DNA from 2 places in the Carboxydocella thermautotrophica DSM 16521 genome. Region 2 is predicted to be linked to the other one. Evidence: riboswitches for the same ligand, from Rfam matches in the RefSeq annotation. Region 2 holds a riboswitch; the other holds the start of a gene.

Region 1 (7,551 bases), on a different contig from region 2:
CGGATGTCTGACCGAAGAACATCTGAACCTGCCTATTGATTATGATTCTTTACTGGCGGCCGGGGCGATGATGGGCTCTGGCGGTCTGGTAGTGATGGATGAAACCACCTGCATGGTGGAACTGGCCCGTTTCTTCCTTTCCTTTACCAGAATGGAGTCCTGTGGCAAATGCACACCCTGCCGGGAAGGGACCACCCGTTTGCTGGAAATCCTGCAGCGACTGGTGGAAGGCAAAGGACAGGAAGGGGATCTGGAGCGGATCGAAAGCTTAAGCCGCAACATTATTGATTCTTCCCTTTGCGGTTTGGGACAATCGGCGCCCAATCCCGTTCTCAGCACTCTCCGCTATTTCCGGGAGGAATATGAACTGCATATGCGCCGGCAGGATTGTCCGGCCGGAGTCTGTAAGCCCCTGGTGCGCATGCGGCAACGGGCCGCCAAATTACAGGCCCAGGCTTAAGGAGGTGAAGCCATGAATCAGATACGTCTAAAAATCAATGGCCAGGAATATACGGTACCGAAAGAATGGACCATACTCAAGGCAGCCCAGAACAATGGCATTTTTATCCCCACTCTCTGCTATGAAGAGGGGTTGCCTATTTTCGGCGGTTGCCGCCTTTGTGTGGTGGAAGTAAAAGGGGCCCGCAAACTGCTGGCCGCCTGCGCCACTCCGGTAGAAGAAGGGATGGAAATTCAAACCGAATCGGAGCGGGTAGTAGAGGCGCGCCGGGAAATTCTGCGCCTGCTCATTGCCAACCATGATTTGCGCTGTCTGACCTGTCCCCGCAATGGTGACTGCCGTTTGCAGGATTACTGTTATCGCTATCAGGTGGAGGATACTCCCTATAAGGACGGGGAAAAACAGGTCTTTCCTATTGATGACACCAATCCCTTTTTCATCCGCGATTATGGTCGCTGTATTAAATGCGGCAAATGCGTTGCCATCTGCGCTGAGGTCAATGGTGCCCATGTCTATGATTTCATGGGCCGGGGCATTCAGACCAAGGTTACATCTGCCTATGATGACCCATTACAGGAAACCACCTGCACTGCCTGTGGCATGTGTGTCAACGTTTGCCCCGTAGCGGCTCTGGTGGAAAAATCCTCCCTCTGGCAGGGTCGTCACTGGGAAATCCGCAAAGTTCAGACTACCTGTTCCTATTGTGGAGTCGGTTGCCAGTTATTTTTGAAAGTCAGGGATAACCGGATTGTGGGAGTAACAGGGGACAAAGCCGGGCCCAACCAGGGCCATCTCTGCGCTAAAGGCCAGTTTGGCTGGGATTATGTCCACTCACCAGACCGCCTGACGCGGCCTTTGCTGCGCAAAAACGGGGAACTGGTGCCGGTAAGCTGGGAGGAAGCCCTGGACTTTGCTGCCAGCAGCCTGCGGGACATTTTGCAGCGGCGGGGCGGCCAGGCTATCGCCGGGCTGGCTTCAGCTAAATGTACCAATGAGGAAAATTACCTTTTCCAGAAACTGATGCGCACGGCGCTGAATACCAATCACATCGACCATTGCGCCCGCCTTTGACACAGCTCTACCGTTGCCGGTCTGGCAACAGCATTTGGCAGTGGCGCTATGACCAACTCCATACATGACTTACTGGAAACCCAGGTTATGCTTTTGATCGGGGCCAACACCACTGAGGCCCATCCCGTTACCGGTTACCGCATCAAGCAGGCAGTGAAGCGGGGGGCCAAATTGATTGTGGCCGACCCGCGGCGCATCGAGCTGGTCCGCTATGCTGACCTCTGGCTCAGGCACCGGCCCGGTACGGATATCGCCCTGCTCAACGGTCTGGCCTATGTGATTTTGCAGGAAAACCTCTGGGATCAGGCCTTTGTAGCTGAGCGCAGTGAAGGCTTTGAGGAATTCCGGCGCAAAGTGGAGGAATATCCGCCGGACCGGGTAGAGAAAATCACCGGCGTGCCGGCGGAACAAATCCGGGCTGCTGCCCGCCTTTATGGCCAGGCGGAACGGGCCTGCATCATCTATGCCATGGGCATCACCCAGCATACTTCCGGTACCCAGAATGTACTGGCTGTCGCCAACCTGGCCATCCTCACCGGCAATGTGGGCCGGCCCGGCACCGGTGTTTATCCCTTGCGGGGGCAAAACAATGTTCAGGGTGCCTGCGACATGGGAGCCCTGCCCAACTACTATCCCGGTTACCAGCTGGTGGAAGCGGAGGGAAACCGGCAGAAGTTTGAAACCATCTGGCGCACTGAGCTGCCGTCTACTCCGGGCCTGACCCTGACAGAGATGATGAATGCCGCTGCAAGGGGCGAGCTTGCAGCCATGTATATCATGGGTGAGAACCCCATGCTGGCTGACCCTGATGTCAACCATGTACGCAAGGCCATGGAAAACCTGGAGTTTTTGCTGGTGCAGGATATTTTCCTGACGGAAACGGCCCGGCTGGCCCATGTGGTTTTGCCTGCCGTAACTTTTGCTGAAAAAGATGGCACCTTCACCAATACCGAACGGCGCATTCAGCGGGTGCGCCAGGCCATCACTCCTCCCGGGGAAGCCCGGCCGGACTGGCAGATTATCCTGGAGCTGGCCCGGCGGCTGGGCCATGACTGGCATTATCCCAGGGGCCCGGAGCAGATTATGGAGGAAATCGCCCTGGTCAATCCCCTCTATGGCGGTATCACCTATGCCCGTCTGGAGAAAGGCGGCATCCAGTGGCCCTGTCCTACTCCCGGCCATCCCGGCACTCCTTACTTGCATGCGGAAAAATTCGCCCGCGGCAAAGGCCGCTTCCATGCCGTTGAGCATATTCCGGCCGCAGAGGAACCCGATGCTGAGTATCCGCTTCTGCTCAATACCGGCCGCAATCTCTACCAGTTCCATACCGGTTCCATGACCCGGCGCACCCGGCTGGATCTGATCCGGCCTGAGGAGCTGATGCAGATTCATCCACAGGATGCAGACCGTTTTGGCATCAAGGATGGAGACCGGGTGGAAGTGACTTCCCGGCGCGGTAGGGTGGAAACCCGGGTGCAGGTAACCGATCTGGTGCCACCGGGCATGGTATTTCTCACTTTCCACTATCAGGAGACGCCAACCAATGTCCTGACCAATGCAGCTTTTGATCCGGTCTGCAAGATTCCGGAGTTGAAAATCAGTGCGGTGAAGATAAGGAAATTGTAAGGCTCATAAACAACAGGTTCATCTGAGTCTGATCGCCACCGGAAGCTATAATCTGGTCGGCGTATTTTTTTAATCGCACTCACAGCAAAGGCAAAGAGACCGCCGATGGCCGAAATGGTGCCGAAAATAATGGACATAATGCCGACAAAACCTGCCCACCTATCCATCTTATTGCTAAATTTTAGCTACAGGTATATAATTTTTCTACAGAATGGAGGGAAGCTGTTATGGACAGAACGAGAACGCCCTGGGAAAGATGTGTAGAGTTTCACGGCCATGAATGTCCTGGCCTGGCAGTGGGCTACCGGGTAGCGCAAATCGCCCTTAAAGAGCTGGGGGTAGAGCGAGCTCAGGATGAGGAGCTGGTAGCGATTGTGGAAAATGATGCCTGTGGGGTGGATGCTATTCAGGTATTAACGGGCTGTACGCTAGGTAAAGGAAATTTGCTTTACCGGGATTATGGCAAACAGGTTTATACTATAGGGAATAGGAAAAACAGGGAAGCAATCAGAATAGTGGTAAAGAGCGTCGGCTGGCGTCAGGAACTGGAAAAGCTGGGGCTTGACCGGGAGGGAAGAATCCGGTTTATACTGGAGCTACAGGAAGATGATTTTTGTACTGTGCAAAAAATTCCACTGGAATTTCCGGAGCGGGCCCGAATCTATAAGTCCTGGACCTGTGCGGAGTGCGGGGAATCAGTGATGGAAGCCCGACTCAGGGTAAAAGATGGTCAGTTTGTCTGCATTCCCTGTGCCGGGGAGTATAATCGTGGCTGGTAAATTTGTATAGTACATGACAGGGAGAAGGCAAAAATTTGCCCTCCCTAATTTTTGTGCGCCCGGCATGGGCGTTGTCTATAGGGTGAAAATCCCGAACGGCGAAGGTAGCAGTAGCCGTAGCTTAAGACAGGGTGTCCTCCGTGAGGTGGAATCTGAAGCAGTATTGACGTCAAACTGGTGAAGGGCCGAACACGAACCCTGGGCCTACCGGAGCGAGTAGTCCATATAATGTATAATGGCTAATGCCCGTAAAGGCTACTGGCGTATGTCTCGACAATTAAATAACGCCCTGAACAATGCCTACTGGCATAGTCAGGGCTTGAAGAGTTTAACTGAACGTTATCATCGCATTCGTCAAGCTTGGTGAACCGCCGTATACCGAACGGTACATACGGTGGTGTGAGAGGACGGGGGTTAATCACCCCTTTCTACTCGATTGATTTTTATATTACTGCTAGAATGAATTGGGGCTCATCATGTTCATTGAGGCAACACCGGCAAATATTCCGAAGAAAATCGCCAGGGCTATCATAATCAAATTGATAATGATTAATACTCCTTGAATTTTAAAGTAAGTATTAAGGTTCATAAACAACATGTTCAACTGAGTGGAATCGCCACCGGAAGTGATGATCTGGTCGGCATATTTTTTTGCACCGCGCAGTTTCAGTCCCAGTATTATCGTAATAATTCCAAGAATTGCACCTACGATAAAAGCAAAGAGACCAGCAATAGCTGAAATAACGCCGAAAATAACAGTCATTATACCTACAAAACCTACCCACCTGCTGTGTTGAGATAAAATTTCCCTGTCAACCAAAATATCACCCCATTTACATTTTTTATAATCAGATATATTCTCCCTTTGTTGACAAATTCCTCTTAAGTTCGCCAAAAATGGAAGAAAAATATAGGCCAGGACTGGTAGTACTTGCATTTCCACTGAAACTGTGTTATGATAAACAAAAACATAGCAGGAATGAGTGGTTCCGTATAAACGGAACTGAAAAGGGAAGTCAGTGCGAATCTGACGCGGTCCCGCCACTGTGAAAGGGAGCGACCTCAATTTAGCCACTGGGTTAATCCGGGAAGGCTGAGGGAGCGATGATCTTAAGCCAGGAGACCTGCTCATTCCGTTGGTGACCTGAGCCTGCGCGGACAGGCAGGGGGAGTAAAGGCTTATTTCTGTGGGCCAATAGTCCTCTGCTTGTAAAGGCAGAGGATTTTATTTATTGCTATCCCATTATCGTCTACCCAGGCGAGGTTATTATAGAGGGCGGAGTTGATCTGCCTTTTTCTTTTTTTGCTAATTAGACAGCAAAAAATTAGAAGCGCGACATTATTTTATAGTTTATAATTAACTCAAGCGATCTGGAGGTGATAAAATGGATAAGCTCACGCCCGCTCAGATGTGGCAAGCCTGTGTCAAGAGCATGCTCTACGGCTGGACGAGGTTAGGTGGAGCGCCGAGACCCACAGTAGAACAATGGAAATATGCGGTGATTGTCGGCTCGCTTTTGCTTCTGGGCGGTAATGGCGGCGTGGTGTGGGGGGAACAGCAGGTGCCTTCCGGTATTGCTGCCTTGATTATCGCTACTGTACCCCTCTGGATGGCCTTAATAGCCTGGGCCACGGGGGCACGGCCACGGCCGCAGCCCCTGGAATGGCTGGGCTTGATCCTCGGTTTCACTGGGATCCTCTGGCTAATTTCGCCTTCACTGGCCAGTGTTTCGGGGGCGATTAACAGCTATTACTTAATTGTGGTGCTGGCGGCGATCTCCTGGGCCTGGGGCTCTATTTACTCCCGCAAGGCTAACTGGCCTGATTCGGCCTGGCTTGCCATTGGCATGCAAATGCTGGCCGGAGGGCTGGCCTGTCTGGGGGCAAGTATTTTGCTGGGAGAGGCGGGCCGGTTGGACCTGAATGAGGTTACGATGCAGTCCTGGCTGGCTTTTGGTTATCTGGTGCTGTTTGGTTCGCTAGTGGGTTATAGCGCCTACATCTGGTTGTTAAAAAATGCAGATCCCCTCTGGGTGTCAACCTATGCCTATGTCAATCCGGTGGTAGCAGTATTGCTGGGCTGGTTCTGGGCCGGTGAGGAGCTGAATAGCAGCAAGCTGACTGGGGCCGTATTGGTACTGGCAGCGGTTGTGCTAATCAGCATTGAGAGGAACCGAAAGAAGACTGTAAAAAGTGTGTAATTTGTGTAATTAATTTAGGGGGAGGACATGGTTCTGTCCCCCTTTTTTGTGTTATAATAATGTAAAGTTATGGAGACTATTTCATTTTGTTGAGGTGATTAATTTGAGTGATCCTTTTATTGAATATTCCGAGTCAATGGTAGCAACTGTTGCAAAATTATTTGCATTAGAAGGGTCAGCTAAAGAAGTAGCCATACTTGCACATGCGGTTTTAGAAGTTGTACAGACAAATTTTGACAATTGGAATGGCGGAACTTATTTTTATACTCTCTATCTGTATTTACCGTTAAACTTATACGTTCAAATAGTAGAAGAAAAAGAGAAAATCCAGAAAAGAATATATGAAAAGTTATTTTCAGTTGGAGTTCCATATAATAATCATTGTTTTGAAGAAGTTTTGATATACCCTCAGGCATCCAATGATCCAAATTGGCGTGATAAAGCAAAAGCTTGGCTGTCAGGAAAAAATATTACAAACCAAGGCAGAGTAAGATCAGATAATATCGCATCGAGAAACTGTGATGGTTTATTATTTAGATCTCAGCCAGAAATTAACTTTATTTTGTTATAATAAAGGATGGCATAATGTTAGTTGTTGAAATAGATGGAGATACAGTTCATCAAGAAACACCAGCTGAGGCACATGCAAGGACAACAATGTTATTGCACGAGGGTGTTTACTTTGAGAGGTTAAAAGCTAGCGAATGTGAAACGGAAGAAAAAGCTTTACAGAGCGCTAAGAAAATTATGAGTGTCTTGACGAAAATTAAATCTACCCGATAATGCTTCTTAATACTTCCAAACCGTACTAAAAATGGAGGCTCGGACATGACTAAATTGCAAGCCAGTTTGCTGGCACTTTTAGGCGGAGCCAGCTATGGCCTCTTGCCCGGTTTTGCCAAGCAGGCCTATGCCAGCGGTGTTGGCACTGGCCCCCTGACTATGACCCAGAATTTGATTGGAGCGATCCTGCTCTGGTTGATCGCTTTGATTGCAGCTAGAGGGCAAAGCAAACCTGACCGCAGGCAAATCCTACAATTGTTGCTAACCGGGGCCCTGCCGGGTCTAACCGGTGCTTTTTATTACTGGGCCCTGGCTATGTTGCCAGCCTCGCTGGGTATCATCCTGCTTTTTCAGTTTACCTGGATAGGGGTTGGATTGGAGTGGTTGTTAACTCGAGAAAAACCGGGCCCCAGTCGCTGGTTGGCCCTGTTTTTATTAGTACCTGGTACTGTGCTGGCGGCCGGGCTTGAGGGCGGGAGCAGCCCGCAATTCCACTGGCTGGGAGTAATGCTGGGTTTTTTATCAGCTCTAACTTATACTGGTTATCTGTCTGCCGCCGGACGGGTAGCAACCTCGGTTTCCCCCTGGGCCCGCAGCGCCTGGATTAGTACAGGTGCAACCATAACTACAT
Region 2 (7,551 bases):
AACTGGCCGATAACTGCCTTTTATGCCAGTGATTTGTCCCGAGCGCAAGAAACAGCCCAGATTATTGCCAGGTATCATCAAAAACCTGTAGTGTTATGTAATGGATTTAGAGAAACGAAGTTTGGCGCTTGGGAAGGATTAACCTATAAGGAGATAGCAGCACAATTTCCTGACGTTTGGAATGCATGGCAACGGGACCCTGTTAATGTCGTTATACCGCAAGGTGAAAGTGTTTCACAAGTAGCAGACAGGGCATGGAAGGCTTTACAACAAATCCTGTGTCAGCACAGGGACGATGATATGATTCTAATTGCCTCCCATGGTGGTACCATTCGTTTAATCTTAGCCCGTGCTTTACAAATGAATCTTAATCTGTTCTGGAATATCCGACAGGACAACACCGCTCTTAATATTATCGATGCATATAATGACCGTTATATAATTAGCCTGGTAAATGACACCAGTCACCTGGAACAAATTTAATGCCCGAATTGGGCATTTTTTTCTTGGCGTACTATTATGATTGTGCTATAATAATGGGAAATATTTAGGTCGAATCGAATTATAAACTAAAGAAAGGAGAATTAGATATGGAAGACAAATTCCTTAAGGAAGGACTTACCTTTGATGATGTATTATTAATACCAGCTAAGTCCGAAGTATTACCCAGGGATGTAGATACCTCTACATACCTGACAAAAAATATCAAACTAAATATTCCTCTGATGAGTGCTGGCATGGACACAGTTACTGAAGCCCGCCTGGCCATCGCCATTGCCCGTGAAGGAGGCATTGGTGTAATTCATAAAAACATGTCAATTGAGCGTCAGGCCCTGGAGGTAGATCGGGTTAAACGTTCGGAACACGGAGTAATTACTGATCCAATCTATTTGTCACCTCAACATCCCATCAGAGATGCCCTGGAATTGATGGAGAGATATAGAATTTCAGGAGTTCCTATTACTGTGCAGGGCAAACTTGTCGGTATTTTGACTAACCGAGATTTACGGTTTGTAAAAGATTATAGTTTACCTATTGAGGACGTTATGACAAAAGAAAATCTTGTTACCGCTCCGATAGGTACAACCTTAGAAGAAGCGAAAGAAATATTACAAAAACACAAGGTAGAAAAACTCCCTATTGTTGATGAAAACTTTATGTTAAAGGGTTTAATAACTATAAAGGATATTGAAAAAGCCAGACAGTATCCCAATGCTGCAAAGGATCAAAGGGGACGGCTCTTAGTTGCAGCTGCGGTAGGTGTAGCCAAGGATACTGATGAGCGGGTAGAAGCTTTAGTAGCTGCAAAGGTAGATGCCATTGTAGTTGATACTGCTCATGGTCATTCTCGAGGTGTTATAGAAACAGTAAAACGGATAAGACAAAAATACCCCGAACTAAATATTATCGCAGGTAATGTGGCAACTGCCGAGGCTACAAGAGACCTAATTGAAGCTGGTGCTGATGCCATTAAGGTGGGTATTGGTCCCGGTTCCATTTGTACTACCAGGGTTGTAGCAGGCATTGGCGTTCCGCAAATTACCGCCATTTATGATTGTGCTAGAGAGGCAGCTAAATATAATATTCCCATTATCGCAGATGGTGGGATAAAGTACTCTGGAGATATCACAAAAGCCATTGCTGCTGGTGCTGATGTAGTCATGATAGGCAGTCTGTTTGCTGGTACGGAAGAAAGTCCTGGGGAAATGGAAATTTATCAGGGACGCAGTTTTAAGGTTTATCGTGGCATGGGCTCAATCGGAGCTATGAAAGATGGCTCCAAAGATAGATATTTTCAAGAGAATGAGCAAAAACTGGTTCCAGAAGGAATTGAAGGCCGTGTACCCTATAAAGGTCCCCTTGCTGAAACCGTTTATCAATTAATAGGCGGTTTGCGAGCTGGTATGGGCTACTGTGGAGTACGTAATATACAAGAACTGAAGACTAAAACAAAATTTATACGAATTACTAGTGCTGGTTTGAGAGAAAGTCATCCCCATGATGTGATTATTACAAAAGAGGCACCTAATTATAGTTTGTAAACAATAGAGGTCTGGAGTTTGTTCCAGACCTCTTAACATTACCAGCAGGATTTTGCTGGTTTTATCGAGAATTATATTATGTTGAGATTATAATTGTGGAGGCGAATGTTCTTGCAAGAATTGCTATTTTATTCCCAGTTAGCTGTAACAGCTCTGGCCATTATGTGGTATATATTTGCAGCCTTTCAGGGATTTAAGTTTTTAACTGGTCAAATGACTACTACAGAAATGGTACCTTCTCTTAAAAACCTTACCATGTTAGGACTTCTATTTTCAATTTTAAGCATATTATTTACTGGTTTCTATAACCTGACTACTGAAAAAGTTTTTTGGGAAAATATTATGCTGGTCTCGATTGTGGATATTTTATTTAATGCTGCAGTATTGCATATGCTTTACTGGAAATGGCGCCCTTACTGGCCTGCTGCCACAACCATCTTAACTATTTTTATTGATGCTTTTTTAAGAGTAATGTTTACCAAATTTTATTTATAGAGATAAAGGGAAGAGGGGAGAAAATGGTAAACAGTTTAGACCAACTCAAACAGTTATTTATTGAAAATAACTACTGTCCTGATGACCGTACAGTAATGGCAGTTTTTCTGGCTTTAAAGTTAAAAAAACCATTATTGGTTGAGGGCCCTGCAGGGGTAGGCAAAACTGAATTGGCCAAAGTTATCTCTAAAAGTTTAAACAGGCCTCTCATTCGCCTCCAGTGCTATGAAGGGCTAGATGAAAGCAAAGCATTATTTGAATGGAATTATCAAAAACAACTTTTATACATTCAGACATTGGTGAATCAGGGTTCTAACTGGCAGGATATTAAGAAGAATATTTTTAGTGAAGAATTTTATCTAGCCCGCCCAATTTTGCAGGCATTAACTGCTGAAAAGCCAGTAGTTCTGTTAATTGATGAGATTGATAAAAGCGACCAGGAATTCGAAAGTTTCCTGCTAGAAGCACTGGCTGAATATCAAGTTACCATTCCCGAAATCGGTACTATCAAAGCCAAACATATTCCTTTTGTTTTGTTAACCAGCAATAACACAAGAGCATTCAGTGAAGCATTAAAACGACGTTGCCTCCATCTTTATATTGATTATCCTGACAAGGAAAGAGAGTTAGAAATAATTCTGAAAAAATTGCCTGATCTGGATAAAATATTGGCTGAAAAAATTATCACTTTTACCAGTAATATCAGAAAACAAAAGATCAAGAAATCACCTAGTATAGCTGAAGTAATAGAGTGGGCCCAATCTGCCCTTGTAAGCGGCCAAAAAGACCTTAACATAGACTGGGTTCAGCAATCATTATGCGTATTACTAAAATATGAAGAAGATATCAAGACAATCATGCCAAAGGTGGCCTCACTCCTATGATAGTGAGGAAAATACTCCAAATAATTAATGAGTTGCGCGAATACGGTTATCCAGTTTGTACTGATGAAGTTTGTGATTTCTTACAGGCACTAACAATTATCCCATCTACAGAATGGAATTTGAAAGATTTACTTTACATTACGCTGGTTAAAGATGATATACAGGCCAAGATACTTGAAACTATACTATTTTATAAATCTTCAGAACTTCCAGTTGGAAATATTGTCGGTGATAGAGAATTTACAAGTAGTGAATATGGTCAACCCGAAGCTTTTAAAGAAAAGCTATTTCAGTATATTGTTCTCGGAGATATGAATAGTTTAAAGCGGATTATAAGTAAGTCATTGGACTATATTTCAGAAAAAAATCTTAATCTTAGCTACGAAGAATTTAATAAAAAGATAAAAGTTTTTTTGGAATGGAAAATTACTGAGAACAAGCTCTTAAAAACTGAAGATCCCCAATTAATAATTAATTTAGAAAGTGCACGAGAGATTTTTGAGAACGAGGTAAAAAAATTTTGGTATAACAAACTAAGTATAGAAAATAAAAAAGATTTTATAAAAGAAAACATGTTAGTGAACAAGGACCTGGGATCACTTGATACAAAAGAACAAATGGTAATTGAGCAACACATTCAAAAACTTACAAGATACCTGGCAATGAAAAAAAGCAGGCGCTGGATACGTGCCAAGTCAGGACTTTTTGACTTTAAAAAAACTTTTTCGACTTCAATAAGACACAATTTTCTCCCCTATCATTTATATTATAAAAAGCCCAAAATTACTAAGACAAATCTATACGTTCTTTGCGATATTTCTGGCTCAGTTAGTCCATACGCCTTGTTTTTACTACAGCTTGTTCAAGGGATTTATAATGTTTTTAAAAATGTTAAAGCCTTTGTGTTTGTGGATCAGGTAGCAGAAATTTCCCATTTGCTTGCACAGGAAAGAATGTCTAAAGAATTAATTACCGAACTTTTCAATAGTCAGGCGTCTATTAGCGGGTTTAGTAATTACGCTTTAGTCGGACAGCAAATTTGTAATCTTCTATCTGATCACCATTATTTCCATAGTATATTAATAGTAATTGGTGATTGTCGCACCAATTACCAGCCTGCTGGTATCCAATACTGGCGAGGTCTATGCAGTAAATTTAATAAAACAATATTTTTAAATCCTGAACCCATTGAGCGCTGGAATCAAGATGACTCACAGGTAAAAGATTTTATGCCATTATTTCATTATTTTTTCGAGTGTCGAAATATCAATCAGCTGGAAAAAATCATAAGTTTTTTGCTATAATATAAGTAACTAAACAACAAGGTGGGATTATTGTGAATCTAAAAGTATGTCTTAATGTAGATAGCTTAAAAAAAGATGAAGTTAGAAAACTAATAAAGGATGTAGAGATTTTTTGCACTTGCGGTTTGCGTTTGCATGCCCTGGACTTTGAACATTCTGAAGTTTGCCCTGAATGTGGCCGCGAGTATCATTTACAGGATGGGATTGGACATTTTCATATTATTATAAATAAACCAACAGAAGAAAAAGGATATTATTAAATATTTTTGTTCATGAAAGCAGGAAAACCTGAAAAGGTGTAGAATAAATGTAATTAATATAGCTGAATATTATGACAACAGGTGCCTCTTTTGAGAGGAGAATAGGGAATCAGGTGCAAATCCTGAGCGGTCCCGCCACTGTAATCGGGGAGCAACTACCAATATGCCACTGGCTACTATTGCTGGGAAGGCGGTAGCATTGTTATGATCCGAGAGCCAGGAGACCTGCCTGTTGTTATAGCAGATAACTGTGGATGATGGTAAAGTCCGCGGCATGTTTCATGCTGCGGATTTTTAATTTTATCTTATAAAATTTGAGGGAGGTAGTTAAAATGGATTTGTTAAAGCGCACCATCAGTTCAATAGTCCCCCTTAATACTGAAGCGATGCAGCAAGCCCAGGTAAGACTGGATATTCTGACCAAGCCACTGGGGAGTTTAGGAAGATTAGAAAGTATAGCTAAACAGCTAGCTGGCATTACAGGAAATCCGCGTCCCCAAATATCTAAAAAATGTGTGGTTGTTATGGCGGGTGACCATGGTGTAGCTAGCGAGGGAGTAAGTGCTTTCCCTTCTGAAGTTACATACCAGATGGTAGCCAATTTTATCCGGGGTGGAGCAGGAATCAATGTTTTAGCGCGCCATTCTAATGCAGATGTGTTTGTAGTGGATATGGGAGTGGCAGTAGATATAGACCTGCCAGGTGTAATAAACAGAAAAATAGATTACGGTACCCGTAATATGGTCATCGAACCGGCGATGACTTATGAACAAGCAGTAAAGGCGTTAGAAGCCGGGGTTGAAATAGCAAAAGATCTAATAAAAAATCAGGGTTATACTCTGCTGGCAACTGGAGAAATGGGCATTGCTAATACTACTCCAAGTTCAGCGCTGTTAGCTGTATTTGGGGGTCTAAAGGTTGAAGATGTTTGTGGCCGTGGTACAGGAATCGATGAGGCCGGCCTAAAAAATAAACAAAATGCTATAAGGAAAGCAATCGAAGTAAACCAGCCCAATGTAAATGATCCTATTGATGTTTTAGCTAAAGTAGGTGGTTACGAAATTGCTGGATTGGCCGGTTTGATCCTGGGTGCTGCTGCCAATAAAACACCCATTATTATAGATGGGTTTATCTCCTCCGCAGCAGCACTAATAGCACAACGGATTGCTCCGCTGAGTGTTGAATATATGATTCCTTCCCATGCCTCAGAGGAACCTGGTCATAAAATGATCCTTGAATTATTGGGATTGAAACCCATGCTCTTGCTAAATATGCGCCTGGGTGAAGGTACAGGTGCTGCTTTAGCAATGCATATTGTTGAAGGCGCTTGTAAAATCATTAATGAAATGGCTACCTTCGCAGATGCTGGAGTGACTGGCCCATGACGTCCGTTCTGGAAAATGCTTCACAGGGCCAAATCACGTCAACCATGGAGTTTGTTGCCAGCCAAGAAAACATTACAAAAGAAGAACTAGCCCGGGGAATAGCCCGGGGAGAAATTGTTATCCTGAATAATCGTAATCATAAAAATATCAAACCAGTTGGTGTAGGCTATCCTTTATCAGCCAAAGTAAACGCTAGTATAGGCACCTTAAAACATTTTATCAATCATACAGAAGAAATTGAGAAACTTAAAAGCGCAGAAGCAGCTGGTGCCGATACCATTATGGATTTGTCCAGTGGAGGAACCTCTCAGCAAAGCGATGAGTTTCGCCGAAATCTAATCCGGGAAACATCTTTACCTGTCGGAACTCTCCCTCTTTACCAGGCATTAATCGAAGCGAGAGAAAAATATGGATCCTGTCTGAAAATGTCGGCGAGTCAGTTATTTGAAACTATAGAAAAGCAGGCTGAAGACGGTATCTCTTTCATGGGTTTTCATTGTTCTTTAAATCAATTCACCCTGGATCTTTACTTGAAACAAAACCGTCAAGAGCCGATTGTAAGTTATGGCGGTACTTTTCTAACTGCCTGGATGTTAGAGCATAAAAAGGAAAATCCATTATACGAACACTATGATAAGCTATTGAAGATCCTGAAAAAACACGACATAGTTTTAAGCCTGGCTGATGCTTTTCGTCCCGGCAGTGTCCATGATTCGTTAGATACAGTTCAAACAGCAGAACTAGCTGTAATAGGTTATCTAGTAAAAAGAGCAAGAGATTTTGGAGTGCAAGTCCAGGTTAAAGGCCCTGGTCACACTCCTATTCAGGATATCCATCCTACAATTAACTTAATGAAGAAATTGACCTCCAATAGTCCATACTTCGTTTTTGGCCCCATTGTAACTGATATTGCACCTGGTTATGATCATCTAACCAGTGCCATTGGGGGAGCATTGGCTGTCGCTGCCGGTGCCGACTTTATCTGTTATGTTACACCAGCAGAACATGTTGCTTTTCCCACTGTAGAACACGTTTACGCAGGGGTGGAAGCGGCAAAAAAAGCAGCTAGATTTGGCGATCATTATAGACTTCAGAAAGGGAGGAAGGGGAAGTGACTCAACTGGAAATGGCCCGTCAGGGGATCATTAGCAAAGAAATGGAGTATGTTGCGGCAAAGGAAA

Evidence for each region. Region 2 has a riboswitch for cobalamin ahead of cobT (nicotinate-nucleotide--dimethylbenzimidazole phosphoribosyltransferase). Riboswitches for the same ligand answer to the same signal wherever they lie in the genome.
Region 1: another riboswitch for cobalamin. It lies ahead of B5D20_RS02225 (EamA family transporter); the one in region 2 lies ahead of cobT (nicotinate-nucleotide--dimethylbenzimidazole phosphoribosyltransferase).

What each region holds. Positions count from the first base shown of each region.
Region 1 is NZ_FUXM01000003.1:101,235-108,785, forward strand. It holds gene nuoF (NADH-quinone oxidoreductase subunit NuoF) at 1-460, shown strand, start outside; gene fdhF (formate dehydrogenase subunit alpha) at 473-3,157, shown strand; gene B5D20_RS02215 (FmdE family protein) at 3,385-3,936, shown strand; gene B5D20_RS14185 (hypothetical protein) at 4,172-4,303, shown strand; gene B5D20_RS02220 (DUF5362 family protein) at 4,391-4,756, opposite strand; cobalamin riboswitch at 4,901-5,082, shown strand; gene B5D20_RS02225 (EamA family transporter) at 5,322-6,137, shown strand; gene B5D20_RS13970 (hypothetical protein) at 6,241-6,708, shown strand; gene B5D20_RS13975 (hypothetical protein) at 6,723-6,920, shown strand; gene B5D20_RS02235 (DMT family transporter) at 6,966-7,551, shown strand, end outside.
Region 2 is NZ_FUXM01000002.1:72,077-79,627, forward strand. It holds gene cobC (alpha-ribazole phosphatase) at 1-483, shown strand, start outside; gene guaB (IMP dehydrogenase) at 591-2,042, shown strand; gene B5D20_RS01295 (hypothetical protein) at 2,154-2,537, shown strand; gene B5D20_RS01300 (AAA family ATPase) at 2,561-3,421, shown strand; gene B5D20_RS01305 (VWA domain-containing protein) at 3,418-4,725, shown strand; gene B5D20_RS01310 (hypothetical protein) at 4,758-4,985, shown strand; cobalamin riboswitch at 5,048-5,232, shown strand; gene cobT (nicotinate-nucleotide--dimethylbenzimidazole phosphoribosyltransferase) at 5,318-6,370, shown strand; gene thiC (phosphomethylpyrimidine synthase ThiC) at 6,367-7,485, shown strand; gene bzaB (B12 lower ligand biosynthesis ThiC-like protein BzaB) at 7,482-7,551, shown strand, end outside.